Tunicatimonas pelagia: one gene and its partner. The protein of the gene in region 1 interacts with the protein of each later gene in a pairwise test. Links are inferred from orthologs where the notes say so. Each region holds a gene or a part of one and is shown in the gene's direction. Other genes may lie near its edges.

What was found.
Region 2: the proteins of lpdA (region 1) and P0M28_RS09350 interact in binary tests that used the Escherichia coli proteins (3 or more experiments, as listed by UniProt). The link is inferred for Tunicatimonas pelagia from one-to-one orthologs.

The regions. Positions count from the first base shown.
Region 1 is NZ_CP120683.1:3,215,325-3,230,553, forward strand. Bases 10,457-13,456 are described here. They hold lpdA (dihydrolipoyl dehydrogenase), read left to right. Parts: upstream 10,457-11,254; coding sequence 11,255-12,658; downstream 12,659-13,456. Other genes in these bases: P0M28_RS13810 (hypothetical protein), read right to left, coding at 10,457-11,039; P0M28_RS13820 (sigma factor-like helix-turn-helix DNA-binding protein), read left to right, coding at 12,937-13,456. In the rest of the region: P0M28_RS13770 (ABC transporter ATP-binding protein), read right to left, coding at 112-840; P0M28_RS13775 (multidrug DMT transporter permease), read right to left, coding at 1,045-2,046; P0M28_RS13780 (nucleoside hydrolase), read right to left, coding at 2,055-3,053; P0M28_RS13785 (peptidoglycan DD-metalloendopeptidase family protein), read right to left, coding at 3,182-4,537; P0M28_RS13790 (2-oxoglutarate dehydrogenase E1 component), read left to right, coding at 4,905-7,643; odhB (2-oxoglutarate dehydrogenase complex dihydrolipoyllysine-residue succinyltransferase), read left to right, coding at 7,656-9,275; P0M28_RS13800 (nuclear transport factor 2 family protein), read left to right, coding at 9,344-9,712; P0M28_RS13805 (DUF2490 domain-containing protein), read right to left, coding at 9,732-10,418; more of P0M28_RS13810, read right to left, coding at 10,419-10,456; more of P0M28_RS13820, read left to right, coding at 13,457-13,806; P0M28_RS13825 (hypothetical protein), read left to right, coding at 13,906-14,508; P0M28_RS13830 (serine hydrolase), read left to right, coding at 14,568-15,229. UniProt on the Escherichia coli protein: Lipoamide dehydrogenase is a component of the glycine cleavage system as well as of the alpha-ketoacid dehydrogenase complexes.
Region 2 is NZ_CP120683.1:2,221,416-2,236,573, forward strand. What follows is about bases 6,519-9,447. They hold P0M28_RS09350 (ATP-dependent helicase), read left to right. Parts: upstream 6,519-6,821; coding sequence 6,822-9,074; downstream 9,075-9,447. Other genes in these bases: P0M28_RS09345 (immunoglobulin-like domain-containing protein), read right to left, coding at 6,519-6,647; P0M28_RS09355 (DUF4290 domain-containing protein), read left to right, coding at 9,342-9,447. Outside these bases: P0M28_RS09305 (ISKra4 family transposase), read left to right, coding at 1-1,050; P0M28_RS09310 (peroxiredoxin-like family protein), read left to right, coding at 1,104-1,634; P0M28_RS09315 (Ig-like domain-containing protein), read left to right, coding at 1,732-2,685; P0M28_RS09320 (transporter), read left to right, coding at 2,691-3,536; P0M28_RS09325 (dienelactone hydrolase family protein), read left to right, coding at 3,545-4,390; P0M28_RS09330 (hypothetical protein), read right to left, coding at 4,398-4,877; RadC family protein, read right to left, coding at 4,922-5,623; rpsT (30S ribosomal protein S20), read right to left, coding at 5,697-5,951; more of P0M28_RS09345, read right to left, coding at 6,108-6,518; more of P0M28_RS09355, read left to right, coding at 9,448-9,971; murA (UDP-N-acetylglucosamine 1-carboxyvinyltransferase), read left to right, coding at 9,975-11,300; P0M28_RS09365 (hypothetical protein), read right to left, coding at 11,319-11,540; single-stranded-DNA-specific exonuclease RecJ, read right to left, coding at 11,786-13,495; P0M28_RS09375 (hypothetical protein), read right to left, coding at 13,508-14,080; P0M28_RS09380 (coiled-coil domain-containing protein), read right to left, coding at 14,268-14,942; fumC (class II fumarate hydratase), read right to left, coding at 15,077-15,158. UniProt on the Escherichia coli protein: A helicase with DNA-dependent ATPase activity. Unwinds DNA duplexes with 3'-5' polarity. Translocates on single-stranded DNA with 3'-5' polarity. Initiates unwinding more efficiently from a nicked substrate than double-stranded DNA.

The DNA.
Region 1 (15,229 bases):
TGAGAGGTTATTGTTCTTAATACTTCGGTTGAATAGTTCAACTAATCGATTGTTCAACTATTGAGCTTATCATTCTTCACTATCCATCAGTCACCAATCACTATGCATTGCTCATTGCACATTGTTCATTGTTTCCACCTGATTGCGCGTAATGTTCTCATTAATCTTATCTGTCTCAATCAATCCGTCCTTTAGGCGAATAATCCGATGGGAGTAATGGGCGATGTCATCTTCGTGGGTTACCATAATGATGGTGTTCCCCTGATCGTGTAAGTCCTGAAACAAATCCATTACGTCGTAAGATGTTTTGGTGTCGAGATTCCCCGTTGGCTCATCTGCCAGAATGATACTGGGATTGTTAATCAGTGCCCGCGCAATAGCGACTCGCTGCCGTTGCCCTCCCGAAAGTTCGTTAGGCTTATGGTAGGCTCGGTCGCCTAAACCCACGCTGCTCAGTACTTCCATCGCGCGATCGTGCCGATCGGCTTTACCTACTCCGGCGTAAATCAATGGTAAGGCTACATTATCTAGGGCAGAAGAGCGGGGCAGTAGATTAAACGTCTGGAAGACGAAGCCAATTTCCTTATTCCGGATCGTAGCTAAGTCACTTTCAGAAAGATCACTTACGTTATTATTATTCAGAATGTAGGTGCCCGAAGTAGGAGTATCCAAACAACCCACTATATTCATCAACGTAGATTTTCCCGAGCCAGAAGGCCCCATGAAAGCCACGTACTCCCCCTGGTTTACTTGAATGGAAATATCTTTGAGTGCGTGTACTTTTTCCCCACCCATGCGGTAGGTTTTCGCAATGTGCTGGGTCTCAATAATTGAGCTCATAGGTAGGAACGGGTAAAAGTGTAATTTTGGCGACGTTTGAAAAAATAATATAATTGAGTAACGGTCGTTGACGCTTACTATTTCTTGGTACTACAGAAATTTACAACTTTTTTATTCTCCTCAGACTCTTTTCACATTATTTAACATTTAATGAGAAGGGTTTAGGCAGAATACTTAAACATTCTTAAGTACACGTTACACCTTTCAGATAATTCGAGCCATAATCACTAATGCCAGACCCACGATAAAAAATGTAAACATCGCGTAGATCAATCGTTGGGTTTTGGACGGAGCTTCGGCAAACTCCCGCCAGACAAATACTCCCCAGGCCGCGGCAACCATGGTAGCGCCTTGCCCTAATCCGTAGGAGATGGCAAATCCGGCTTGCTCGGAAGTTAGCATACTGAATGACATGCCTACGCACCAGATAGCTCCACCCAAAATTCCAATCAAGTGCAGACGGAGGTTACCTTGGGAAAAATAGTCGGCGTAACTTACCTTCTCACCTTTGAGGGGGCGGTACATAAAGAAGGTGTTCCAAAGGAAGTTAGACAGAAATATCCCGATAGAAAATACAAATACTGCAGTGTACGGAGTCATCAGTCCGGCTTGAGGATACTCAAAATCGGTAGCGACCGAAGCAGCTACAAACCGAAAGAAAAAGCCCATAAGCACTCCAGCAACAATTGATAACCACAGCCCTTTGTTAGAAACTGATGCTCCTTGTTCTTTCTGCCGATAAGCCATTGCATCTAGCACAACAGCGACTGTGACCAACAACACTCCCCCGAACAGAATCCACGGGTTACCGACCGGCACCGCTACGTAGTTAACGATCACTCCTAGTACTAACGCCAGACCAATTCCCACTGGAAAGGCAACGGCCATTCCGGCAATATCGATAGCAGCTACTAGTAGCAAATTCGCAATATTAAATACTACTCCACCAATAAAAGCGGACTGAAGGGCTGAACCTTCGGCCTGTTGTAAATCCTCCCAAAAGCTACGACCTAGTTCTCCGTTGCTTCCTATCGTAAGACTAAAAATCAGTGATAGTAGTACAATACCTAAGGTATAATCCCAGTAGAATAATTGAAACGGCCACTTTTGCGTTGCCAGCTTCTGCGTATTTGCCCAGGAACCCCAGCATAGCATGGTGATGATCAGCAGAATCACAGCTGTGGTATATGATTCAATAATAAGCATCTCGGAATTTATTTATTGCCCTTCGCTACTTGCACCTCAATTTTCCGAAACATGTCACCAAAGATTTTGTCTCGGTTCAGGTGAGTTACTACCCGATAAAGGTGACGACGATTATCAAAGCTGTAGGTTTTTTCATTGGTCAAAATAGGAGCAGGGCGTAGCTCAGTCTGAAACCAGTCGGGATTAACGGCGTAAGCGATGGCTGATATATCCCATACTACCTTTGACCAAGCGTATTCATCGGCATTGACTTCTTTAGGGTATTGGCTAAAGATTTCTAGCAAATAATCCCCAATGGCACCCTGTCCTTTTAAGTATTTCTCGGCTTCAGGAATTGACAGCAAGAGGTGCGAAGTGACGGGTTGGGTAGGGATCTGCACCAGCGGCACACCTGAATCAAACATCACCTTAGAAGATAGTACATCTTGCTGTAGGTTAAACTCGCTGGCGAACGGCCAATTTAGGCCTTTTCCACCGAGCCAAACTACCACGATTTTTTCTACGATACTAGGCTCCAGTAAAATAGCGGAAGCTACATTGGTGGGTGCGCCTAGTGTGAGAACATACAACGGCTCATCCGAACTTTTAGCCCGGTCAATTAGGTCTCGCGCGGCATCGCTTTCTACCGGCTCGTTATAATCAGTTAAAAACCGCTCAGAACCTCGGTAAACAAAACCATCAGCCGAAGTTTCGGTACGTTCCAGTAAGCGAAGAATTTCTTCGTAGCTTTTCTCCATACCTTCTCCGGCACTCTCAGACCGATGGTTTTTGAAGGGAGCCGCATAGATGGCTTCTACATTGAGTTGCTCCGGCGAGAAAAGAGCGTACACCACGGCAAATTGATCGTCAATTTCATTGTAGGTATCGGTATCAATCACCACCCGGAGGGGAGTCTCGGGAGGTGAAAGTCGTTCAATGCGCTGTTCTGCGGGAAGGTTTGAGTACTGCTGAGCGAAGATAGGAACACTTAGAAATAGCAGCCCTATCAATAGGCGAGAATATAACATTAGGGTTGTGTATTACGGGTAAACTCCAGCAATATACAAAAAAGACCGAAAGGAAGCTCTCATGAAGCTTTTCGGCCTTATTACTTTACTATTTATGAGCTCCCTCAAATAAGAAAGCCATCCGCTCCTTACAAACTTTGATCTCCCAGGTCTACGACTTGCAGGTTATTTTTAGCGTTAGCCAGGATAAACTGACGCTTAGGATAAGAAAGCTGATTGAGCCGATCTAGTAGCTCTAACATGTAGATATTGTAGTCTTCACGAAGCTCATCCCGGATAGGTTCCGAGGAAGGCATTTCTAAAGAAAGAGCGTCTACCGCTTTGCCGTTTTTCCAGATGCGATAATCGAGGTGAGGTCCGGTAGAGATTCCGGTGCTGCCTACGTAGCCAATTATATCTCCTTGTTGTACTCTTTTACCCGGACGAATCTCTTCACCGTATTTAGATAAGTGCATGTACCCGGTAGTGTAGGTTCCATTATGCTTAATTTTTACAAAATGCCCCGCGCCACCGCTGTAGTTTGCTTTGGTAACTACCCCATCTCCTACTGCTCGTACGGGGGTTCCGGTAGGTGCGGCGTAGTCAATACCGTAGTGAGGTCGCCGTACTTTCAGCACTGGGTGTAGGCGATTGTGAGAAAAGCGAGAGCTGATTCGGGAGTAGCGGAGCGGAGCTTTCAAAAAGGCTTTCCGCAGACTGTTTCCTTCTTCATCAAAATATTCTTCCTTCCCTTGCTGATCGTAGTAGAAAGCGTAGTAGTCTTCATCCGTTCGCTCGAAGTGAGCTGCCAGAATCTTACCTACCCCCACTTGTTCACCCCTAATCTGCACTTCTTCGTAAATTAGTTTGAAGCGATCTCCCTTCTGCACTTTAAATAAGTCGAGTTGCCAAGCGTATAGTTCGGCCATTGTAGCAGCTAACTCGGGCGAAGCTCCTCCATCCTGAAGAGTTTGATAAAGCGAATAATCGATAATACCCGTAAACTCTTTTACCAACGTATCAATTTCATGCTGCCCTTTGTAGATATTCACCGAGTCGGTCAGATCAAAGACTATGTACTCCAGATTCGACGGTTCATAGATAAAATATTGGGCTGTTGAAGCTGAATCTTCACTGCACAATAGTGTATAGTCCCGATTTTCCCGAATCTTCCGCACATCAAACACCTGACGGGATCGTTTGGCTAAGCGGTCAATAATTCCGTAAGATACGTTGTAGTTACGTAGTATCTGCGACAAAAACTGGTTTGGCTTGACGGTGGCTTCAACTACTTTAAAGCTATCTACCTCAATTCCGTACAGGAGATGGGGCTCAGATTTCACTGGCTCAGGAGGCACTATAGTTGCCTGTACCGCAACTGTGTCGGGCAATGCTGAAGATTCATCAGGAATTATTTCATCGGCAAAAAAGTAGTACACTCCCAGTACTCCCAGCGTGGGAACCAGCAGAGCCGATAGCTTTAGTAGGTACGCTCTTATTTTCAATTTATCCGTTATTTACAATTTCTAATTGAAATTATTATAAATTATCAGCATTCTATTAGCAGTTTTACAAAATGCGGTGAAAACTACGATTATTAAAATAATAATTCTTGAAAATTTTTATTATTTCCTACAAGGTCAGGAATATCTAAAAACTGTTTACTTATTCATATGGTTATTTTTTCTTTAGACTATTTTTTCTTCAACATTCATTCACAGAATATCTTAATAGCTGTTGGTTATCATACATCATCAATATCGACAAAAGAATCGTCGTAATTATCTGACATTCAATGATATTTGCATATGCAAATATGCGGTTTTTTCTCATCCTTTATATCTTCTATCTTTGACCAAATGAATTGACCCTATGGATAAATATTCGTACATCTCCAACGCGCACGCTAGCTACATTGACGAACTCTACCAGTCGTACCAACAAGACCCCGAGTCAGTAGATGAAAGCTGGCAGAAATTTTTTGAGGGTTTTAATTTTTCTCTGGAACGCTTCGGTAAAAATGGTGCTTCCTCTACTAATGGTACTGCTGTATCTCAGACTCCGGCTAATAAGGAGATTGGCGTAAAAAAACTAATTAGAAATTATCGCCGTCGGGGACACTTAGAGTCCGACACCAACCCAGTTCGTACTCGGCGCGATCGTCAGGCGCAACTTGGTATTGAGTACTACGGCCTTACTGAAGGTGACCTAAGTACTACCTTCGTGGCAGGTGAAGAAATAGGCATTGGCCCGGCCACGCTCCAAGAAATTATTGATACGCTTCGTAAGGCATACGTAAGCACCATTGGCTTTGAATATACCTACATTCGCGACCGGGAAGCAGTAGAATGGATGAAGAAACAAGCGGAGCAAACTCTGCTCACTCACTCTACTTCTGCCGAGGAGAAAAAGCGTACGCTTACGAAGCTTAACGAAGCGGTAGTCTTCGAAAACTTTTTGCATACCAAGTATCTCGGGCAAAAGCGATTTTCGCTGGAAGGAGGAGAAACGACCATTCCGGCACTAGACGGAATCATCAACCATGCTGCTGAATTTGGAGTAGAAGAAGTTGCTATCGGTATGGCTCACCGGGGGCGGCTAAATGTGCTTGCCAACATTATGGGTAAGACCTACGAGCAGATTTTTAATGAATTTGAGGGAGCGGCTGATCCGGATCAGTCGCACGGCGATGGCGATGTAAAGTATCACTTGGGGTACTCTAGCGACGTCACTACTCCCAGTGGAAAACACGTAAACTTAAAGCTAAACCCTAACCCTTCGCATTTGGAGGCGGTTGACCCGGTAGTAGAAGGGTTTGTTCGGGCAAAGGCCGATCGGCACTACGATAGTGACTATGACCGTATCTTACCCATCCTTATTCACGGTGATGCAGCCGTAGCTGGTCAAGGCATTGTGTATGAAGTAGCGCAAATGTCGCAACTGGAAGGATACTACACCGGAGGAACCATTCACTTTGTAATTAACAACCAAGTGGGTTTTACTACCGACTTTGACGATGCGCGTACCAGTGTTTACTGTACCGATGTAGCAAAGGTAATTGACAGTCCGGTAATGCACGTTAATGGCGATGATCCGGAAGCAGTATTATTCTGCGTGAAAACGGCGGTAGAGTTTCGGCAGAAATTTAACCGTGACGTGTTTATCGATATGGTATGCTACCGAAGGCACGGACACAACGAGAGCGATGAGCCTAAGTTTACCCAGCCATCGCTGTACAGCGTAATCTCTAAGCACCCTAACCCTCGCGAGGTGTACAACAAAAAACTGATTGAGCGGGGTGATGTAGATGCTGAGTTAGCTGAAAATATGGATAAAGAATTCCGCGGCCTGCTGCAAGATCGGCTTGATATGGTGAAGCAGCAACCATTGCCTTACACCTATCAGGCGGTAGAGCAAGAGTGGCGCGACTTACGAAGGGCTACGGCGGATGACTTTCACGAGTCGCCCTCAACCGGCATTTCTGCCGATGTAATCAACCAAGTAGCCGAAGCATTAACTACGCTGCCAGAAGGCTTTAAACCAATCCGCCAGATTGATAAGCAGTTTAAGCAGCGCAAAGAAATCTTCTTTAAGAAGAAAGAACTCAACTGGGCGGCAGCTGAGCTACTGGCTTATGGTTCTATTCTGGCCGAAGGAAAGATTGTACGTTTAGCCGGGCAAGACACCCAACGCGGTACATTTTCGCACCGCCACGCCGTAATTAACGATGCTGAAACCAACGAACCCTACAGCAGCTTAGACCATATTTCAGAAAATCAGGCTGACTTTCATATCTATAATTCGCTACTATCGGAGTACGGAGCACTGGGTTTTGAATTTGGGTACGCCATGACTAACCCCAACGCTTTGGTAATTTGGGAAGCCCAATTTGGTGATTTTGTCAATGGTGCTCAGGTGATGATTGACCAATTCATTACCACCTCCGAAACTAAGTGGCGAAGAATGACCGGTTTAGTCATGCTGCTGCCCCACGGCTACGAAGGCCAGGGTCCCGAGCATTCCAATGCGCGTCCCGAACGCTTCCTGCAACTCAGTGCTGACCTGAACATTGTGGTAGCCAATATCACTGAGCCGTCTAACTTCTTCCACGCATTACGCCGACAACTGGCTTGGCCGTTTCGTAAGCCACTTATCATTATGTCGCCTAAATCGTTGCTGCGTCACCCAAAAGTGGTATCACCGATAAAAGAATTTACCGAGGGCTCTTTCCGCGAAGTAATTGATGACCCTAACATCAAAACGCTGAAGTCCGTTAAAAAGGTGTTGGTCTGTACTGGTAAGGTTTACTACGATTTGCTGGAGCGTCAGGAACGTGAAAAGCGAAAAGACGTAGCCATTGTCCGGTTGGAGCAACTTCATCCGTTCCCAGAGAAGCAGTTTACCAAAGTGCTGATGCGTTACAAGAATGCTAAAGCGTACTGGGTGCAAGAAGAACCCGAAAATATGGGAGCATGGTCGTACTTATTACGTACGTATCGTCAAACTGAAATTGAACTAATATCTCGCAAGCCTAGCGCATCTCCGGCTACGGGCTACGGAAAGCTTCATACTAAAGAGCAAGAAGAAATTATTAACAAAGCATTCGCTTAGAAAACAAGTATTATGAGCCAGGAAATTAAAGTACCCACGGTAGGGGAGTCCATCACCGAGGTCACCATTGCCGAGTGGGTAAAGAATGATGGGGATTATGTGGAGATGGACGAAGTAATCGCCGAGTTAGAATCGGATAAGGCTACGTTTGAACTGAACGCGCCCCACGCCGGTACGCTTCAAACCAAAGCTAACGAAGGCGATACATTAGAGGTCGGAGCCATCATTTGCGAAATTGACCCCGACGGAAAATCTAACGGAAAATCCTCTGAGCCAAAAGAAGAGCAAAGCACCTCGGCTTCTGCCGAAGAGCCAGCTTCTGATAAAAGCGATAGCCCAAGTGCCACATCTTCTTCATCGGAAGCAAAAGCAACCGGGGAGGTAGTAGAAATGAAAATTCCGGCGGTAGGTGAGTCAATCACTGAGGTAGCTATCTCAGAGTGGCTGAAGAAGGATGGTGACTACGTAGGAATGGACGAAGTAATTGCTGAGATAGAATCAGATAAAGCCACGTTTGAGCTAACCGCCGAAGCCGCCGGCACCTTACAAATTGTAGCTGAAACCGGACAGACGCTGGAAATTGGTGCACTAGCTTGCCGTATTGAAGTAGGTGAGCCAGCGGCTACTGAGGCAAGCCCTTCCACGAACGATTCAGCAAGTACCGATAAGCCAGACGAAAAGTCTTCGTCAGCAGCAGCAGCTCCCAGTAATGGTCAGAGCTACGCTACAGGACATGCTTCTCCGGCGGCAGCCAAAATCCTCGCTGAAAAAGGGATTGATCCCAACGATGTGCAAGGCTCCGGTCGTGATGGCCGTATTACCAAAGAGGACGCAGTAGAAGCTAAGAAGGCCTCCCCTAAACCTGCTGACAAATCTCTTTCTAAACAGGAATCATCCGAAGAATCAGGTACTTCGTCCGCCCCTCAGGGTGAACGACAGCAACGTCGGGAGAAAATGTCTTCACTACGGAAAACCATTTCCCGCCGACTAGTAGCTGCCAAGAACGAAACCGCCATGCTTACCACTTTTAACGAAGTGGATATGAAGCCCGTGATGGACTTGCGGAAGAAGTACAAGGAAATGTTTAAGGAGAAGTACGAAGTTGGCTTAGGCTTTATGTCGTTCTTCACCAAGGCGGCTTGTCAGGCATTGCAAGAGTGGCCCGCTGTAAACGCCATGCTCGACGAAAATGAAATTGTCTACAACGACTACTGCGATGTATCCATTGCGGTTTCTTCCCCCAAAGGTTTAGTGGTTCCGGTAATTCGCAATGCCGAACAGCTTTCCTTTGACCAGGTGGAGAAAGAAGTAGTTCGCTTAGCCGTGAAGGCGCGTGACGGAAAATTGAGTATCGACGAAATGACCGGGGGAACGTTTACCATCACCAACGGTGGAATCTTCGGCTCTATGCTTTCTACCCCAATCATCAACCAACCACAGTCGGCTATTCTGGGTATGCACAATATTGTGCAACGTCCGGTAGCCGTCAATGGCGAGGTAGTAATTCGCCCGGTAATGTACGTAGCCCTATCTTACGATCACCGCATCGTCGATGGCCGGGAATCGGTGAGCTTTCTGTACCGGATTAAAGAACTGATTGAAGACCCAAATCGGTTGCTGTTGGGAATTTGATGGCAAAATTTGTTTGTATTATTGCGTTGTTTGCGCCTATCATTAGTTGTCAGACAAATCGTGAATCTATGGAGAAAGTTATTAACGACTATATCGAGGCGTACAATAGTTTTAATGTCCCAGGCATGACCGAACATCTAAGCGACGATGTAGTTTTCCAGAACGTTTCTGGGGGTGAATCAATACTAGAACTCACTGGAAAAGAAGCCTTTAAGGCGCAAGCAGAACAGGCCAAGAATCTATTCAAAAGTCGGAAGCAAACAATAGAAGACGTTCAAATTGTCGGCGATACCGCTGAAGTAACTGTTGACTATTTAGGCGTGCTAGCCCAAGACTTACCGAATGGACTATCTGCCGGGGATACGATACAGCTATCGGGGAAATCTATTTTTCACTTTGAAGATGGAAAAATCACCAAACTTCGGGACGAAAGTTGAGGCACTGTATCAATCACTCTTACAAATTAAAGTACCCTCCCACCTTGAACCACAAGCGCGTACGGAAACCCTCCGCAATATAGCGGTCGGTGCGGTAGTCGAATCCTGCTTCCAGCTTGGCTTTCCGGCTAAAGTAATGCCCTAGCGAAGTCACCAGCCGATTTTCAAATTCGCTATCGCCCCCCTGATACGCGTAAATTACCTCGTCCGACAGCAGTAAGTAGAACTCACCCGGCTCTAACGACTGACCGGAGAGCGGGATCTCGAACGACAGTCGATAGCGAGCGCGCAGTTCGGTGGCTTCGCTTGGGTGGTAGGTCTGGTCGGTACGCAGACGGTGGCCCAGACGAGAACTTCTCAGTCGCTGAACGTAGGCAATCTGCTGGATAGATCGATGGGTGTTAACTCCATCGCCGCCCTCGAGCCGATATTGGTAACCAACCGAGGCTTTCCAGAAGGGGTTGAAGGATGTGGTAACGAATCCCTGCAAATCAGTGCGATAGTGAAAATATTCCCAGCGTTCGTCTTCCGGGTTGCGGTTGTCGTAGCTTCGGTGCTGTGACTCTACCTTGAAGGTGAGCTTTACCCAATCGCTTACCGAACCAGTAAGGGACGCTTCAGGAAAGAAGCCAGTATTGACCACATTTTCCTGAGCCAAAGTACGAAGGGAAAGACACATCAATGTGCCCAGCAGTAGCCACTTCATCTAATATAGTAAGTTATCGGTTGGTCGCAGTATGATTCTTTTTCGCTCCTGCAACTGCCCTTGGCCATCAAATAGTCCTTCCCACAAAGCCTTACTTTGGCGGTTCTTACCGTAAAATTCTATTTCGTAACGATACGTCACTTCTTCGGCAGGCTCGCCTTGCACCACCGCACGTACTACCTCGGGCGAACCGGTAAGTTGTTGCTGAATTTTTCGGATGCGGTGCTTAATGTAAGTGGTATCAAGATAAGCTACTATTCCCTGGTGAGCAGCTTTCGGTAAGTCGCGCATCCTAACAATTATTTCAATGTCCTGAAGCACCCCGTCTTCGCCAAACTCCACACTGTGCCACGCCCCACGATGCCGCAATTTGGCCTCATAGCTGGTTTCACCCGATGACTTTTCCAGATACCAGCGAAGCCGAGGGGTTTGGCTATACGTTTCGTGAAGCCACGCTCGGGCTGCTGACGGCACCTGGGAAGAACTAACAGTGCGTTCTACCTCTATCTTGTCTTGAGCGAAAAGCGTAACATTAGCCAGTAGCAATAGAACACCGATGCTGTATTTTGCGAATAAGAATAGTAGGCTGGTCTTTACATAGAAATAGCCAAAAATTACCATGATTAAAAAATTCCGGTGAAGGTGTTAACGGTAGTGAAAAAAGCAAACGCTAAAAAATCGATTTAAGAGCAATAACATGATTTTTCGGGTTCTTTAAAAACCAAATGACCGGAAGGACTACTAAAAATGCGTTTACCCTTTCTAAACCTAGCATAATCATCCTCGTTTACTATCTTTGACACTGTTCGTAATCAACATTTAACCAAAAAACAGATATGGATTTTGATGTAACCGTTATCGGTTCTGGTCCGGGCGGATACGTAGCGGCCATTCGCTGTGCCCAACTCGGCATGAAAACCGCTATTGTAGAAAAGTATAAAGCATTGGGTGGTACCTGCCTCAATGTGGGATGTATTCCCTCCAAAGCTCTGTTAGACTCTACTGAGCATTTTCATAATGCCCAAGCGCATTTTGAGGAACACGGTATTGACCTAAAAGATTTGAAAGTAGATATGCCTCGCATGATTGATCGTAAGCGAGGAGTGGTGAAACAGACAACGGATGGCATTGATTTCTTGATGAAAAAAAACAAAATCACCGTCTACCACGGGATGGGTTCATTCAAGGATAAAACCACCATTGAGGTAAGGAAAGACGACGGAAAAACCGAAACCTTTACTTCTAAAAACACCATTATTGCGACCGGTTCCAAACCTTCTAGCTTACCGTCTGTTGAAATTGACAAAAAGCGGGTAATCACCAGCACCGAAGCATTAGAATTACAGAAGGTGCCTAAACACATGATTATTATCGGCGGAGGTTATATTGGTCTGGAACTAGGCTCGGTCTACGCCCGCTTGGGTTCCAAAATCACCGTGTTTGAATACATGGATCGAATTACTCCGCTTATTGATAAAACCCTTTCTAAAGAACTCACCAAAGTGCTGAAGAAACTGGACTTTGACTTTAAGCTCAAACATAAAGTGAGTTCCGTAAATAGTACATCTCGTCAGGTAACCGTTACGGCGGAAGACAGCAAGGGCGAAACGATAGAAGTGAAAGGCGATATTTGTTTAGTGAGTGTCGGTCGTCGTCCGTATACCGATGGATTAGGTTTGGATAATATTGGATTAGAAGTGAATAAGCAGGGCAAGGTTGAAGTAGACGATCATCTGAAGACCAAACTAGACAACATCTACGCTATTGGCGATGTAATTGATAAAGGCCCCATGTTGGCTCACAAAGCGGAAGAGGAAGGTGTATACGTAGCTGAACTGCTCGCCGGACAAAAGCCTCACCTGAATTACCTCCTAATCCCCAGTGTAATTTATACCTGGCCCGAAGTAGCCAGCGTAGGCTATACCGAAGAGCAGCTAAAGGAAGAAGGAAAGAAGTACAAAACCGGAACATTTCCCTTCAAAGCTTCCGGACGGGCTCGCGCCAGCATGGATACCGACGGACTAGTAAAAGTACTAGCCGATGCCGAAACCGACGAAATACTCGGAGTACACATGATTGGCCCCCGCGCCGCCGATATGATCGCCGAAGCTGTGGTTGCTATGGAATATCGTGCTTCCGCCGAGGACATCGCTCGCATGTCACACGCTCACCCAACATTCACTGAAGCAATGAAAGAAGCCAGCTTGGCTGCTACTGAGAATCGGGCGTTGCATATTTAGATTGTGTTAGGGTGTTCTAGTGTTTAGGTATTCTTGTGTTTAAGTGAGTACCATGATTTACTAGTTTGTTATCGGACAATGTAGAGGCATGTGACAAAAGGGGAGATTCAGAAAACTATAGATCTGTTAGTTTTGGAAAGACACAGTTTTCAAAATCGGATGTCTTAGTTTGATTGGGCTTTTTTTAGTATCAGTTATTATCGGAATTATCAGTATTGTGGGTTGGATAATAAACTGATAGACCTTGCCTCTACTTTAACACTGTCATACCACACACCATGTCGCCCGAGCAAACCAATAATCTATCTCACGTAGAGAACTATCGTCCGCAGCTGCTTAGCATCGCTTACAAACTACTGGGTAGTGTAGCCGATGCAGAAGATGTGGTACAGGATGCATTGCTAGATGTTGTGCAAAAAGTGCAGCAAGGAAAAGAAATAGAAAACATGGGAGGATACCTGGCAACCGCTACGGTACATACCTCCCTCAATCTGCTTAAAAAGCAACGGCGAGATCAGTATCCCGGCGTTTGGTTACCGGAACCCTACGAATGGTCGCATACTTTGGTAGAAGCCCAGCTAGATGTCCCCTACTCTTTTGTGTATTTGCTATCGGAGCTCAACCCTAAAGAGCGAGCGGTTTATCTATTACGCAAAAGCTTTGATTTGCCTTACGCTGACATTGCTGAGCAGTTGGATTTATCCGAATCGGCCTGCCGCAAACTGGAGCAACGCGCCCGCAAAAAGTTAGTTGAGACTGAGAAATTACAGATTGTCTCGCTAGAGCAGAAGCAACAACTGGTAGCCGCCTTTTTGCAGGCCACCCAGCAAGGCGATGTGTCAGCCCTAACCCGTTTGCTAAGGGAAGACATTGTGATTTACTCCGATGGAGGAGGGAAGAAAGTAGCAGCTACGCGCCCAATTATGGGACTCGATCGTTGTATCAAATTTATATTAGGCATCTATCAGAAGGAATCGTCAGCCACTTCGGTGCAATTTCGGTCTACTTCTCACGAGATCCGATTGCATATTTTTCAGCGGGGTCAGCTAGACACAGTTATCTTACTGGCCACTAAAAGCAACCAAATTCAGACGGTGTACTTACAACGTAATCCTGACAAGCTTTCCCGACTTACTGCCAATAAATGACATAGATGTATTGCGACAGCAGGTATATTGAGAAAAAGAAATTCTCTCTTTTGTCCCAAAACACCTTGCTGAATTGTCATAACTATAAACAAAATAGCTATGATCAAACGCATTCACTACATTTCAGGACTCACTATCGCCTCATTTGTGGGGATACACTTGCTTAATCACGTCTTGATTTTATTCGGCGAGACGGTTCATATCGCCTTTATGGAAGCTACTCGAGTGGTTTATCGCCACTGGCTGATAGAAAGTTTACTGTTGTTGGCCGTACTTACGCAAATCATATCTGGCCTCCGGTTGGCTACCGGTAAGCGTAAATCATTGATTGACTCCTACGATCGTTGGCAGGTGTACAGTGGTGGGTACCTGTCCTTCTTTTTGCTGATCCATGTAAGTGCTGTACTGGTGGGTCGCTATTATTTTACGGTAGACACCAATTTGTACTACGGTGCGGCCGGACTTAATACCTATCCCGATTGGTTGTTTTTCGTCCCCTACTACGGCTTGGCCATCGTTGCCTTCTTTATCCACGTTGCCACCATTCACTACCGTAAAATGCGACAGCTTCGTTCTCACCACGACCCCTCTCGGCAAGCACTAGTAATTATAATGTTAGGGGTACTACTAGCAATTATTATTCTGGTCGGGATGATTGGCATTACTATTCCGTCGGAGTATCAGAAATTGGGTGTACGATAATTTATGTCAACTTTATCTAAAATATACTAGCTTTGAGGCATCGCTCACTTAATAGGGTTATGATGCAAACACCTCTAGCGAAGTTTTGGGTATTTTTTTACTTAAGTCTACTATTTTTTGGCTGCCAATCATCGGAAACTGCTGAAACTGTAGAAGAATTGGCTCCTTCCCAGTACGTAGATTCGGCCAATTTAATTTACCAAATTCTGGCCGAGCGGGAAAACCCAATTCTTGACTCAGTCATCAATCATCCAGAAAATTTTGAGTTGCAGATTTTTTATACCCAGATTGATCGTGATTCGGCTAACCAACCCTCATTTACTTCGCACTACTACGGTATTGATACCAATAATTACTTTTATCCGGCGAGCACAGTGAAGATGCCCGCTGCCTTTCTGGCATTGGAAAAACTGAATGAGCTGGAAGTCGACGGGCTGACCAAATACTCCACCATGCTTACCGATAGCGCGTCGGATGGGCAAACGAGAGTGACAGAAGACACTACTTCCGAAAGTGGAATGCCATCGGTAGCGCACTACATCAAGAAGATATTTTTGGTGAGTGATAATGATGCTTTCAATCGGCTGTACGAATTTCTGGGACAAGAATACCTCAATGACCAACTGCACGAAAAGGGCTACGATCAGTTACACATCATTCATCGGTTAGCGATTTTCAATACTCCCGAACAGAATCGCCGGACGAATCCAGTTTCCTTTTA
Region 2 (15,158 bases), 1.0 Mb from region 1 along the record:
GACTTTGCCCAAAGTGCTGAGCAGTTGGAGCGCATCTTAGGTCATCCCCTAAGGGGTATGCAAAGCCAACGGTGTAGTTACAGGCTTTGCGAGCAAGTAAAAGACTTTTATGAGCAACAAGCCTGGGAAAACATAGAAGATGGTACTCATTTGAGCGTAGGCTTTGACGGTAAGGGGGTGCCCATTCGTCGCAGCGAAACTCAGCGAGCTGAGGAAAGTACGGCGGTTCGTCTGAGCAAAGGACAGAAGAAGGGGGTCAAAAAAGAAGCCACAGTAAGCCTGAGCAGTTCGTTTACCCCGCGGCCCCGGCAGGCTCAAGAACTCTTAGAGAGCTTGTTTTGCCCTACCCATGAGCCGCAGAAGCCCGATGGAGGGCATACCTGGCACGAGCACAAGCATCTACGAGCCTTTCTCTCAGACAAGGTAGGGGCCATCCGCTACGGGGTGGAAAACCTACTTCGGCGCGATGCTAGTGCAAAAAAGCCGATCATCGTTTTGATAGACGGTGACCGAGCCTTAGAAAAAGCAGTTCGGCAAGTGGTAGAAGAAAAGAAAGTTACCCATCGGGTAGAGGCCTACGTACTGGATTTTATTCACTTGCTAGAGTACGTTTGGAAGGTGGCTAACGCTCATTGGGGGGAGAAGCATCCCAATCGTTTTGCTTGGGTGAGAAGCCAAGCCGCCTTGTTACTAGACAGCCAGCATGATGAGGTACGACAGCAATGGCAAGTTATCTTGCAACAGGCTACCTTGTCTCAATACAAGCGTGACACTGTCCAACGAGCCATCACCTACCTGACCAACCATCAGCATATGGTAGATTACAAAACCTATCTACAGCTAGGATTTCCTATCACCACCGGAGCGGTGGAAAGTGCCTGTGGACATTTTGTAAAGAGCCGTATGGAGAGAAACGGCATGCATTGGGGAAAACAAGGTGCGCAGAATATGCTCAACCTACGAGCCGTCAGAAAGAACGGCGATTGGGACAACTACCTACAAACAGTAGTCAAACACGAACAACAAGCTCTTTACCAAAAAGCTGCCTGAGTTACACCCTTTTTGTTATACACTCAATAGATTTAGTAGTTAATAGCGGCATATTGCAGCAGGCCCGACAGGAAGGCGACACCGCTGTCGACTTTACCTTACCTAACGCCCGGGGACAGTCGATGAGCCTGAAAGAGTACTTGCAAGAAGGGCCAGTAGTACTAACTTGGTACCGAGGTGGCTGGTGTCCTTACTGTAATATTACCTTGCGGGCATTGCAGCAAGCATTACCCGAATTCAAAGCTAAAGGAGCCAATTTATTAGCCCTTACTCCCGAATTACCCGATAAATCGCTGAGCACTCAGGAGAAAAACGAGTTGGAATTTGAAGTGCTTACTGACCAAGCTAATGAGGTTGTCCGAAAGTACGGCTTAGTCTTTAAACTCACGCCCGAAGTAAGCGAATTGTACAAGAAGAACTTCAGCTTAGCGGAGTATAACGGAAACGATAGCGATGAACTCCCGCTGGCCGCTACCTACGTAATCGATAAACAGGGAATAATTCGGTACGCTTTTCTGGATGCCGAATACCGCCACCGAGCCGAACCCCAAGAGATTATTGAGGTGCTTAAATCTATCCAATAGAAATCTAGTATATCTTTTCTGCTTCCTATCGGCTTTTGTCCGCTGCTTGACCTTCTTTGAAAAAGCTGCTCTCGTACTTTACCAGAAAGAATGGAAAATGGTCAAAACACGTCATATCTTTAGCTGGCTTTTACTGGCTGCTCTACTTGTTCGGTGCATTGGTACCGATGTAGTAGACGATGCTAATGACATTTTTCCGGTAATCATCCAACCCCCCGCACAGAATTCGCTACTGGTAGGTGAAACACTAACGCTGGCTGCCGAACGTCAGACTACGGGTGGCGAAACCATTCCGACGGAATCGTTTACCTGGATCAGCTCCAATCCGGATGTAGCTTCGGTAGGTCCGCAGGGTGCCGTAGAGGCAATTGCTGCCGGGCAAACCCGCATTACTGCCACCGTAGGCAACTCCACCAGCGAACCCTGGCTGCTCACGGTGGTAGCTAACCAAGAAGAGGTAGCCCAAATATCAGTGACGGCCGAACGAACGAGTCTGGAAGTGGGAGAAACACTGCAACTAGCAGCAATGGCCAGAAACGTGTCGGGCGAACTTATGTCCGATCAAATGTTTCGCTGGCAAAGCACCGACGAAAGTGTGGTGACTGTAGATGATGCCGGACTGTTAACGGCTGTCGGGAACGGATCGGCGGAAATAGTGGCTCGAATAGATGAGGTTGAAAGCACACCCTTCTCAGTAATCGTTGGGGCAACCGCTCGCATGGGTACTTTTCAAGGGGTTGGTAGTTACGATGCCAAAGGAATGGGGACTCTCAGTCTGAACGAAGATGGCGAACTTATTCTCACGACCAGCGAGGATTTTGAAACCGAATTTGCAGCGGGTACTTTTTTGTACTTGGCTAACAGCACCGCAGGCGATACCGTCGCTGTGCAAGGAGTGGAGATTGCTGATATTTCCGATAATCTGAGCGGAGCCCAGACCTTCAATATTAGTGACATCAACGAAAATATTGAACTGGATACGTACCGCTATATCATCATTCTTTGTAAACCCTTCCGAATCACTTTTGGTCTGGCCGATTTAGACGCGTAATAACTATGAAATCCATTCGCATACTCTTACTCATTAGCGTGTTTATCCTTCCATCGGTAGTTTTGGCTGGAGGGGGTTGGACGCAACCTCTCAAATCGGGATACTTTAAGCTAGGGCAGAATTTTATTATTGCTAATCAGTTTTATCAGCCTGACGGTGAAATAGTAGATATTACCACTGTTAGCCTTTATACCACCAGTGCCTATTTAGAATACGGATTTACCAGTCGACTGACCGGCACCCTTTACGTTCCCTTTTTCGTGCGTAGCACGCTAAATGAAGTAGAATACACTTCGGGGCGTCCGTCTGATCCCGGTGACGTGGTGAATAGCATCGGGGATACCGATATTGGCCTCAAGTACGGGCTGTTACAAAACGGTCCGGTGGTGCTAGCGGTAGGTCTCACCTTAGGTTTACCTTTAGGCGAAACTGAGGGTGGGGAAACCGGGCTTTTGCAAACTGGCGATGGTGAGTTTAATCAACTTCTTACATTAGAAGCGAGTCGTGCCCTCGGGAATTTCTACGCTACGGCTCTGGTCGGATTTAATAATCGTACTAGGGATTTCTCCGATGAATTTCGCTACGGACTCGAGATTGGTCGCTCCTGGAACGACCGCTGGATTACCCAACTACGATTTTATGGAGTAGAATCGTTTATGAACGGAGATACTGAAGATGGGGGAGGAAACAGTATTTTTGCTAATAACTTAGAGTTTCTAGCGATTACCCCCGAAGTTGCTTACAACATTCGTGATAATTTCGGAGTTATCGTTAATGCTGGGTTTGCTGCATTTGGACGGCGAATACTGGCCAATCCTAACTACGGCGTAGGTTTGTTCTACACATTCTAATCATTCTGATGAAGTACTTCTCATTTTTCTTGCTAACTATCTTATTCACTCAAACCGTTTGGGCCCAAGAAGGTATCACCGTTTGTGGTTCGTCTGATGCCGAAAATACCGAACTGTTTGCTTCCTTAGCCGATGATCCTACCTTTCGGGGAAAGCATGATTTGGTGAAGTATACTCACGAAAATGCGCGGGGCGAAGAAATCACGTTTGCTACGCCCGACGGGCAGCAAGGAACTGCCTATTATTTGGAAGCCAAAGAAGAATCTAATCAATATTTGTTGGTCATACATGAATGGTGGGGACTCAACAGCCACATTAAGCGAGAAGCCGACAAGCTGCATAAAGACTTAGATAACGTCCACGTGATGGCACTAGACATCTACGACGGGAAAGTGGCTACCACTCGGGAATTAGCCCAAAAATATATGCAATCGGTATCTACCGATCGAGCCAACGCAATTATTAACGGAGCGATCGGGCACGCAGGGGAAAATGCCGAAATTGCTACCATCGGTTGGTGCTTTGGCGGTGGCTGGTCGTTGCAGTCTACCATTTTAGCCAATGAGCAAGCTATTGGCTGCGTGATGTATTACGGCATGCCCGTACAGGATATGGCGCAGATTAAAGAGATTGAGACTGATGTACTTGGTATTTTTGCGGAGTACGACGGCTATATCACCCCGCAGGTAGTAGAAGAGTTTGAGCAGAAGATGAAAGAAGCCGATAAAAAGATTACCGTCCACATGTACGAGGCCGATCACGGCTTTGCCAACCCCAGTGGCTCCCGCTACGACGAAGATGCTGCTCGGGATGCGTACGATAAAACGTTAGCTTTCTTGAAGGAACGTTTGTAATTTCCTGCTAAGCCGCTTCCTGTTTTGCTTGAGCAATGCGTTCATTCAGTGCTTGAGTAGTAAGATCTATTTTCTTGTGCCGAAAAAAGTAATTCAGTGACCCTAAAAAATAGAAAGAATCACCTAAATACGGATGTTCTTCTAGTAAATGTACTTGGTGTACGCCGTTCAGCGTTTTCAATTCTACTTTTCGTACCTCGCTGAGCGGAATGATAATATCGTATTTATCTTTCACTAACAGGTGGTCATCGTTCCAAATGACATTACGGTAGCGTTTGAATCTGACAAGCGCGAGAATCAAAATAACAATAAGCGGTATCCAACCACCAATGAATGTAATCGCATCCAATAGATTTTCAGGCGGATCAGTAAGGAAAAGCCAAGTTACAGCCAATACGATCAGAGCGACTCCGGCGCAGGCAAAAATTTTAAACGTAAGTAAGTGACGGCTACTAATTCGTAGGGGAAACTGTAGTTGTTTTTTCATTAGAGAGCAAAATATGCTTCCTAACTTAGAGAAATCAGAACATTTTACAAAATCCCTTCATCAGCAAAGCTTAGATAACTCTGGTCAGTAAAAATAATGTGGTCCAGCACGGGTAAATCCAGATGCTTCCCCGCTTCCTTGAGTTTGCGGGTAAGATGAATATCCGCTTCGCTGGGTTTTAGATTACCCGACGGATGATTATGCACTAGCACAATAGAACTGGCTAGTTTCTCCAGTGCCTCTTTGAAAATCGTTTTGGGGTCGGCTACGGTACCGCTCACTCCGCCTTGACTGATGCAGTGGGTGTTAATGACCATATTGGCGCGGTTGAGCAAAATAATCCAGAATTGCTCTACGGGCTGATCGAGCAGATAAGGCTGCATAATGCGGTAGGCATCTTCCGAGCTTAGAATTTTTTCCCGCTTCACCGGTTCGCTGCCCTTACGTCTTCTTCCCAATTCCAACGCACTTACAATGCTAATGGCTTTGGCCTCACCAATACCGGGAAATTTCTTTAAATCGGCTACCGATAGTTTAGCCAGTTCGTGCAGATTGTGATTAACGCTGTGCAGAATAATTTTTGCTACGTCTACCGCACTCTTATCGCGGGTGCCCGAACCAATCAAAATGGCAATTAGCTCTGCGTCCGACAAAGCCGCTCGGCCCTTCAGCAACAGTTTTTCTCGGGGACGGTCTTCTTCGGCCCAGCTTAATATTCCTCGCTCTCGCAAATGAGTTTCTTTCATAGTGAGACGAAGAAAATAAAAAAGCCTTACGCTTGCTAAGCATAAGGCTCATCTATATGATGTATGTACTTTTTTACGATAATTGGTTTACGTACTTCGCCAAGTGCGACTTCCGATGCGCCGCTTTGTTTTTATGAATAATATTTTTCTTAGCCAACTTGTCAATCATTCCGGCTACTTCTTTGTACAGCTTTTCAGCTTCAGCCTTATCGGTTGTGTTTTCTAACCGCTTAATAAAGGTTCGAGTAGTTTTTAACTGGTAGCGGTTACGAAGCCGCCGGGTTTCGCTAGAACGAATTCGCTTAAGTGCTGACTGGTGATTTGCCATAATTATCTTAATGTATTTATCTCTGTTTGCCCTAGGAAACAGAAAAAAATTTTCTTTAGTTTAAAAGGACTGCAAATTTAGAAATATTTCTAAAAAATACCAACCCTCAGGAAATGATTGATGAATGATGACAAATGATTAATGGACATAAAGCAATCACTCATTAATCATTATCTCAGAGTAGAGTTCATATTCGTCGTATTCGTACTCTCTAATTTTCACCGAATAACCTTTCCTAATTCGGTACTTTCCGGGTTCGTAACGATAACCGTCTATTGGTAGATGAATATCAAAGTCGATAGATGAGCCTTTTTTAAAAATATAGCCTAGATCGTTAAAAAATCTATCGCCAGGGACTTTGCGCCACTCCTGGCTCTCTAGCTTCTCAATGGTGTAACGTTCACCCGTCATAATTTCTTCGTACTGATTATTGGTAATGGTTAGCATAATAGGCTGATCGAGTTCAGAGCGTTTGACAGTATCCCGATTAATTCTCATGAAAACGGTATCCTCTAAATAATTCGCTTCATCAGTCTCAGCCATTTCTTCCTTCTTAGCTCGGTTCTCCGCTGCGGTTGAATCAGCACTTGAAGAATCTCCCATTGCGTTATCTAATGGCTTTTTTTCCGCATTCTGATTACAGGAAAGCAGTAAACAGATAAATAACAAAGTCAGAAAACTCGGTTTAGTATACATTCACGACAGGTTAATATGTCTAGGGTGATAGTACAGATATTTTAGCCAATATTCTATCATTCTGGCGAATTTTCTTGTCTACTACTAACGTTCAAAATCTGCGCTTCGGTCTTCGTTTTCCGGTTTCCGGTCTCCATTTTTTATTGTACCTTGCGTAGCTAAGCCTGACCGTGTATGGATTATTTAGACAGTTTGAACGAACCGCAACGCGAGGCGGTCATTAATACCGAAGGGCCGAGCCTCATTATTGCCGGGGCCGGCTCGGGAAAGACTCGCGTACTTACTTACCGCATTGCCTATCTGATTCAAAAGAAAGGGATAGATCCGTTCAGTATTCTGTCGCTAACCTTCACTAATAAAGCGGCTAAAGAAATGCGCGACCGCATTGAGCGCGTGGTAGGCACGGAAGCCCGCAACCTCTGGATGGGCACCTTTCACTCCGTATTTGCCCGTATTTTGCGAGCCGAAGCAAGCAAGTTAGGTTACCACAGCAACTTTACGATTTACGATACCGACGACTCTAAAACCCTCATCAAAAATATTCTTAAAGAAGTAGGACTGGATGATAAGGTGTATAAACCGAACGTGGTGTTTAACCGAATTTCCAGTGCTAAGAATCGTTTAGTTTCTTGGCGGGCTTATCAGGACAATCCTTCTATTCGGGCGGAAGATGAGGCGGCGGCTAAACCCCAAATGGCGAAGCTCTACCGGCTGTACGTGGAGCGTTGCTTTAAGTCGGATGCGATGGACTTTGACGACCTGCTCTTTAATACCAACGTGCTGTTTCGCGAGCATCTGGATGTGCTAAACAAGTATCAACAGCGCTTTCGCTACGTACTAGTAGATGAGTTTCAGGATACCAACGTTTCCCAGTATTTGATTACCAAGAAGCTAGCCGCGGTTCGTCGTAATATTTCGGTGGTGGGAGATGATGCCCAGAGCATCTACGCTTTTCGAGGAGCGGATATTCAGAACATTCTCAATTTTCAGAAAGACTTTTCTGAGGCTCAAGTATTTAAGCTGGAACAAAACTACCGTTCTACCCAAAACATTATCAACGCGGCTAACTCAGTCATTGCCCGCAACAAAGCCCAGCTCAAGAAGCACATCTGGACAGCTAACGATACCGGCGACTTAGTAGAGGTGATTAAAGCTACTTCCGATCAGGAGGAAGGACGACTCGTAGCCTATTCTATTTTCGAGACAAAGAGCAATGAGAATGCCCGCTACCGCGATTTTGTGATTCTGTACCGCACCAACAGCCAGTCGCGGGCAATGGAAGAAGCCCTCCGCAAACGAAATATCAAGTATAAAGTAGTAGGCGGACTTTCGTTCTACCAGCGCAAAGAAATTAAAGACCTAATCGCCTACATGCGCTACGCCATCAACTCTAATGATGAGCAAGCCTTCCGACGCATTGTGAACCTACCCAAGCGAGGCATTGGCTCCACGTCGGTGGATAAAGTGATTGTAACGGCCTACGAAAACGGTTACAACATCTGGGATGTACTGCAACAATCGGGTGAATTTTTTCCCGGTCGGCTGGGCAACGCTTTAACCCAATTTACCGATATGGTTAAGGGCTTTCGGTTAGAAGTAGCCCGAAAAGATGCTTTCGATGCTGCTTCCCATATCGCCAAGGGTTCGGGACTGCTGCGAGAGTTGTACGAAGATAAGACGGTAGAAGGCTTAAGCCGCTACGAGAACGTACAGGAATTACTGAACGCCATTAAGGAGTTTGTGGATGACCCTGAAGTGGAAGACAAAAGTTTGAACGCCTTTCTACAGGAGGTAGCCCTACTCACGTCTTCCGATCAGGACAAAGATGATGATCCGGATAAAGTAACGCTGATGACCATCCACATGGCTAAGGGCTTAGAGTTTCCTTACGTATATGTGGTGGGGATGGAAGAAGACTTGTTTCCTTCGCAGATGATGCTGGCCAGTCGGCAGGACCTGGAAGAAGAACGGCGCCTGTTTTACGTGGCCATTACCCGATCCATGAAAAAGCTAACGCTATCCTACGCCCTCACCCGCTATCGCTTCGGTCGGTTGAAAAACTGCGAACCCAGTCGCTTTTTAGAAGAGATTGATCCGGCCTACATGATGGTAAACAAAGAGTTGGGTTCTCGCTCGCCCGTAGGGGACACCAAGCACGCCCGCGTACTGCTCAACAGCATTCAGCGCGATCGGCAAAGAACATCTACCCAACAGAAAAGTAATTACAAAGCCTCACCTGACTTTGCCCCTAGCGATACTAGTCAGCTCACATCGGGCATGAAAGTAGAGCACCCTAAGTTCGGATTTGGCCGGGTAGATAATATCGATCATCAAGGTGCCAACCGAAAGGCTAAAGTTATTTTTGATGATTTTGGCGAAAAAACATTATTACTTAGTTTTGCCAAACTGAAGATTCACGAAGAGTAGATAGGATATCATTCAGCAATTTTTACATAAAAATCCGTTTTCTTCGTTATCTTAGCAGCGCACATCTAACCGAATAACTGCTTTAGCATCGGTAATCTATTATTTATATTCAGATTTATCTTGTCATTTCTTCAAAATTGCTTGACAATCTGTACTAGTAACATTCTAAATTTTGCTACCAATTTGAGTTCGCGTAACTCATACGATTCGGAGTGCTGATACCGAAAAGCTACCTAACTTTCAACTATTCATTGTCAATTAATTCCTATGTTAGAATACAATTCCAGCCGGACCGATATTATTTTGAAAGAATACGGCCGCAACGTACAAAAACTCGCCAATTATCTATCCACCATAGAAGATGGTGAAGAGCGAACCCGCTATGCCTACACGCTGATTGAGTTAATGCGTCAGCTAAACCCTAGCGTGAAAGAAAATAATGAGACTACGCAGAAACTGTGGGATGACTTGTTCATCATGACCAACTTTACTCTAGATGTAGATGCGCCTTATCCATCGCCCGAAGTGGATATACTCACCAAAAAACCCGACCGAGTTCCCTATAGCACCGAGCCGGTTCGCTACCGCCACTACGGAAAAAACTTGGAAAAACTGGTTCAGCAGGCCGGAGAGCTAGAAGATGCCGAAGAAAAAAAAGCAGCAACTATCTACTTGGGTAAGCTGATGAAAACATTTTATGGCACCTGGAACCGGGAAAATATAGACGACGAAATTATTCTTCGCGATATGAAAAAGATGTCGAGGGGTAAGCTGAGTATTTCCGAAGAAGAAGTAAAAGAGAAAGGCCTGTTCGAGATAAACCAGCCCAAAACCCGAAATAACAATAACAACAATAATAATAAGGGCCGACGAAATAATCATCGGCGAAAACGATAGCAAATGGCATTTTTCAAAATTGAAGGCGGACACGCTCTGAAGGGCGAAATTATTCCGCAGGGGGCAAAGAATGAATCTTTGCAGATATTATGCGCGGTGCTACTCACCCCTGAGCCGGTTACCATCCACAAAGTACCCAACATCCGCGATGTTAATAAGCTGATTGAACTGCTAGGTTCAATGGGAGTAGAAGTAGAGAAGCTGGATGAGGAATCGTACCGCTTTACGGCTAAAAACGTAGATATTAACTATCTGAATACTCCCGAATATAAACAGCAAGCCGCTTCATTACGCGGCTCCATTATGGTGATGGGTCCTCTACTCGCTCGCTTTGGCGAAGCCTCGCTACCTAAACCCGGAGGTGATAAAATTGGTCGCCGTCGTTTGGATACGCACTTTTTGGGCTTCGAGAAGCTAGGAGCCAAATTCAACTACGATACCCAAGATAGTTACTACACTATTGATGCCTCGAATCTGAAAGGCACCTACATGCTGTTGGATGAGGCCAGCGTAACCGGCACGGCTAATATTGTAATGGCCGCTAGCATGGCCGAGGGCGAAACAACCATCTACAATGCTGCTTGCGAACCCTACTTGCAGCAGCTCTGCGAAATGCTAAACCGCATGGGAGCTAAGATTTCAGGCGTAGGCTCTAACTTGCTTAGAATTGAGGGCGTTTCTTCACTGAAGGGTACGGAGCATACTATGCTACCCGACATGATTGAGGTGGGAAGCTTCATTGGTTTAGCCGCCATGACTGGCTCAGACATCACCATTAAAGGAGCCGGAGTTCATCAACTGGGAGTTATTCCCGCTACCTTCCGCAAGCTGGGAATCAATTTTGATGTGAATGGCAATGATATTCACGTCTACGATAACGAGCACTACGAAATAGACACGTTCATTGATGGCTCCATCATGACTATTGCCGATGCCCCCTGGCCCGGACTGACTCCCGATTTGCTGAGTATTATTTTGGTGGTGGCTACTCAAGCTAAGGGTACGGTGCTTATTCATCAGAAGATGTTTGAGAGCCGTTTGTTTTTTGTGGATAAACTCATTGATATGGGAGCGCAGATCATTCTTTGCGACCCGCACCGCGCTACCGTTATTGGTTTAGACCGTTCCCAGTCGTTGCGGGGGTTGTCAATGACTTCGCCCGATATTCGCGCCGGAGTTTCTCTACTAATTGCTGCCCTTTCGGCCGAAGGAGAAAGCCTGATCTATAATATTGAGCAGATTGATCGGGGCTACCAAAACATTCACCAGCGGCTGCAAAACCTGGGTGCCCAGGTAGAACGCTACGATAGTGCGGTGTTCACCAAATAATCTGCTAGAGAAAGCTGCTTAGTTCAAAAGTATTTTTCTGAGCTTAGCAAATGCATCGTAAGAGAGATGTAACTGACCAGTACTTGGTGCACTAGCTCCATTTTTCTTCTCGAAAAATCCGTACTTAATCTCGTCAATTAATACCTGACCTTCATCATTTTCGTAGATCTGGCTACCACCTGAGATCACTCTTCCGTGTACTCGTTCCTGGCGGCTTAGAGCCTTTACAATTTTTTTCATGGTAGTATAATTAGAGGGCGTTTAATTATTATTAACCTCAATATTTGCTCCTACAAGGGCCAGCTTCTCGGTAATCTCTCGCGAAAACTTAGTCAGTTCTTACATCAGGGGTAAGAATGAGGTGGGGAACAAAACTGTTGAGGGCAATGCTAATTTGATGTCTAACTTATAGATAAACCGCTGAAAAGAAAAATAAATTCTTCTTTCATTCACCAGAAGTACAATTAACTATCATGGTAAATGAACTACTGCTCATCCATTAACTGAAGATCTTTTATTTCCAGTTGTAAGGTAGTTTTGCCATTGTAATGATTCTCAGTTACGGAATACGCCATTTTGAATGGCTGATTCTTCTGCACAAGATCATACAAATGGGGCATCCGGAAGCCAATGGCATTTAGCGGGGCGCAACCGTTTTGGCAAACCTCAAGCTTCAGGTGTTGCTCTCGTAATAAACGAGCTTGGTTGGCAATATGCAGATTTTCACTGACAAACACCGGACGCATATTGCCGGGGCCAAAGGGAGCCATCTGCCGAATAATATTATACAATTTGGGAGTCACCTCCGTAAGCGAAATCATCATATCTACCGGAACCTGCGGCACCCTTTGCTCTTCGGTAATGCGCTCGGCAACAGCCTGCTCAAACCGCTCCCGAAATTTTGATACATTTTCTACCTTCAACGTTAGCCCTGCTGCACTGGCATGACCACCAAACTGCTCTAGCAAATCAGCGCAGGCAGCAATTGCATCATGTACATCAAACCCTTCTACCGAACGAGCCGAGCCAGTAGCTTTTCCGTTCGATTCGGTAAGAATAATGGTAGGACGATAATGCTTCTCGATACAGCGCGAGGCCACTATGCCGACTACTCCTTTGTGCCAGTCTTGATTAAACAAGACCGTGCTCCGCGCCTCCTTCAACTGCTGGTCGGCTTTAATCATACTCAGTGCCTGATCGGTAATACTACTATCGAAGTGGCGACGTTCGGCATTCTTCTGATGCAACGCATCGGCGTACTGAAAGGCTTTTTCCTCATCTTGTTCCAACATTAGTCGCAAAGCAGCATCGGCGTGACCAATGCGTCCGGCCGCGTTGATACGCGGAGCAAAACCAAAGACAACCTTTTCAATAGTTAATGGTGGTTTTATTCCGGCTACTTGTATCAATGCTTGCCAGGCTGGGCGAGGTCGTTGGTTGATTTCCTGAATTCCGCCGTAGGCCAACAGGCGGTTCTCGCCCGTAATTGGTACAATATCCGCCCCAATGGCAATGGCTACAAAATCTAGCAAACGGTACAATGGCTCCAACGATTGTTCAGTCTGCTGGCAAAATCCTTGTAACAACTTAAAGCCTACTCCGCAGCCACACAGCTCTTTGTAAGGATACTTACACCCTGCTTGTTTAGGATTTAAAATAGCGTGGGCCGGAGGCAGCTCATTACCCGGACGGTGATGGTCGCAAACAATACAGTCAATATTCTGCTTACGGGCTTTGTTAATTAACTTAACCGCCCGAATACCACAATCAAGCGTAATAAGTAGGGCTACCTCATTCTCCACCGCTCGTTGAATACCGCGCTCCGATACGCCGTACCCTTCTTGGTAACGGTCAGGAATATAATAATCTACTTTATCGTAAATTTCGCGAAGAAAATAATATACCAATGCTACCGAACAGGTGCCATCTACATCGTAGTCGCCGTACACTAAAATCTTCTCCTCTCGGTGCATGGCCAATACTAGCCGACGTACAGCATGATCCATATCTTTCATCAGGAACGGATCGTGTAACTGGTCTAGATCCGGCCGAAAAAAGTCTTTGGCCTGGTCGTACGAACTCACTCCTCGCTGAGCCAGTAGGGTAGCTAGTGTAGCCGGCACACGAATATCAGTAGTGAGCTTCTCAATAGTCTGCTGGTCTGGTATTTCCTGCAACACCCACTTCTTTCGCATAATATTCTACTATTACTGCTTAATAAACTGGAACCGATACTCAATAGTAAAATCTTCTATATCATTAGGTAGTTCGTCAACCCCCAAGGCCTGTAGGTTAACATCAGCACGATTAATAGAGAATAGTAGGGAAATTTGCTGGTTAGTTAGTGATTCTATAACCATATTTAGCTGATTGAGTCCCAACTCATTCGCAACATCTAAACTGATTGTTTCTTCATTATCGCTAAGCGACCAGGTTCCGCTATCAGTCCCATCTGGGCTAGCAAACGTATAATCGTTGTTATCAGCAAAGCTAACCGTAGTTCCGGCAGGAAATACCACATTGGCTGCATCCTCCAGGTCTTGATCTAACTCGGCCACTTCGGGAATGAGAAGTGCAACAGTTTGAACATTGTCTCGGCCTATCTCTCCATTAATACCATTAATCCTTACTCGGTAATCTACCAATTCACCCGACTGAATTTCCCAGGTGCCGATGAGCATATCGCGACGGTCAGCATCTTCATCATCATCGGTACAGGCAGTGAGGGTAACTGCTATTACTAGGAACGAATAGTGTATCTTACTAATAAATGAATTCATAAGTCGGTTATATTATTTGGTAAAAGTAACTATAAAATCAATCTGATAGTGCACCATCTTAACTTTTGGATGGCTACGAACTGTAGGTATAATGAAAAAGTGGGGGGAATATTATAAAAAGAAAAGCGTACATTCAGGTTAGCCTGATTATGCACGCTTCTATCATACTTATGCTATTTACCTTTTGCTAGTTGACTGAAGCCGCGCTAGAAGGGTTATTGCTTCGTAAATCTTCGAGTACGTCTTTAATCGGCACTCGCCCGCCATCGCGATAAGGAACAATCCAGGCATCTTTTACGCCCATTGCTCGCAAGTACTTCTTGAATTTATCGGCTTCCCAGTAGTCTCGAAAATTACCCAGCGTATACTGTTGAACACCATTACCGGCGGTTTCTTCGGTAAAGTTTTCGCTAGTGTCGTAATTGGATAAATCCTGATTTTGATACGCCCCAATCTGTACTCGAAATACTAATCCCTGATTATACTCAGCGTCTCCATTGGTAGCCACTACCGGTACATTCTCTTGGGCAGCATTAGCCTCAGCTTTTGCCTGCTGTAGCTCGTCTTGTAGTCGGCGTACTTGATCTTTTACTTGTTTCACTTCAGCATCTTTCTGAGAAAGCTCATTTTTGGCGGAGGTAAGCTCACTTTCCAGTTCACTAGCTTTAGCCGCTAACTCTTTGGTTTTATCTTGCTGCTCCCGAAAGGCAGCCGGATCCATTTTTTTGAGCTCCTTTAAACGCTTCTTCTGTTCTTTCTTCAGACGCTTACGCTCCTTTTTAGATAACTTCTGAGCCATAACTACTTCGGGCACTACCGTAAGGCTTACCAGAAAGAGGGCCACTATGCATACATACTTCATCACTGGTATGGTTTAATTGAAAATTAGTTTTAGTCCACGGTCTACAGTCCACCGAAAATGAATGATTGATGACTAATGAATAATGATTGATGAGCAGAGATATATTTTAATCATTAGTCGTTAATCATTATTCATTACTTTAAGCTTCCTACCATATTTTCGGGGACTACCCACTCATCAAATTGTTCATCGGTGAGTAACTCCAGTTCTACTGCT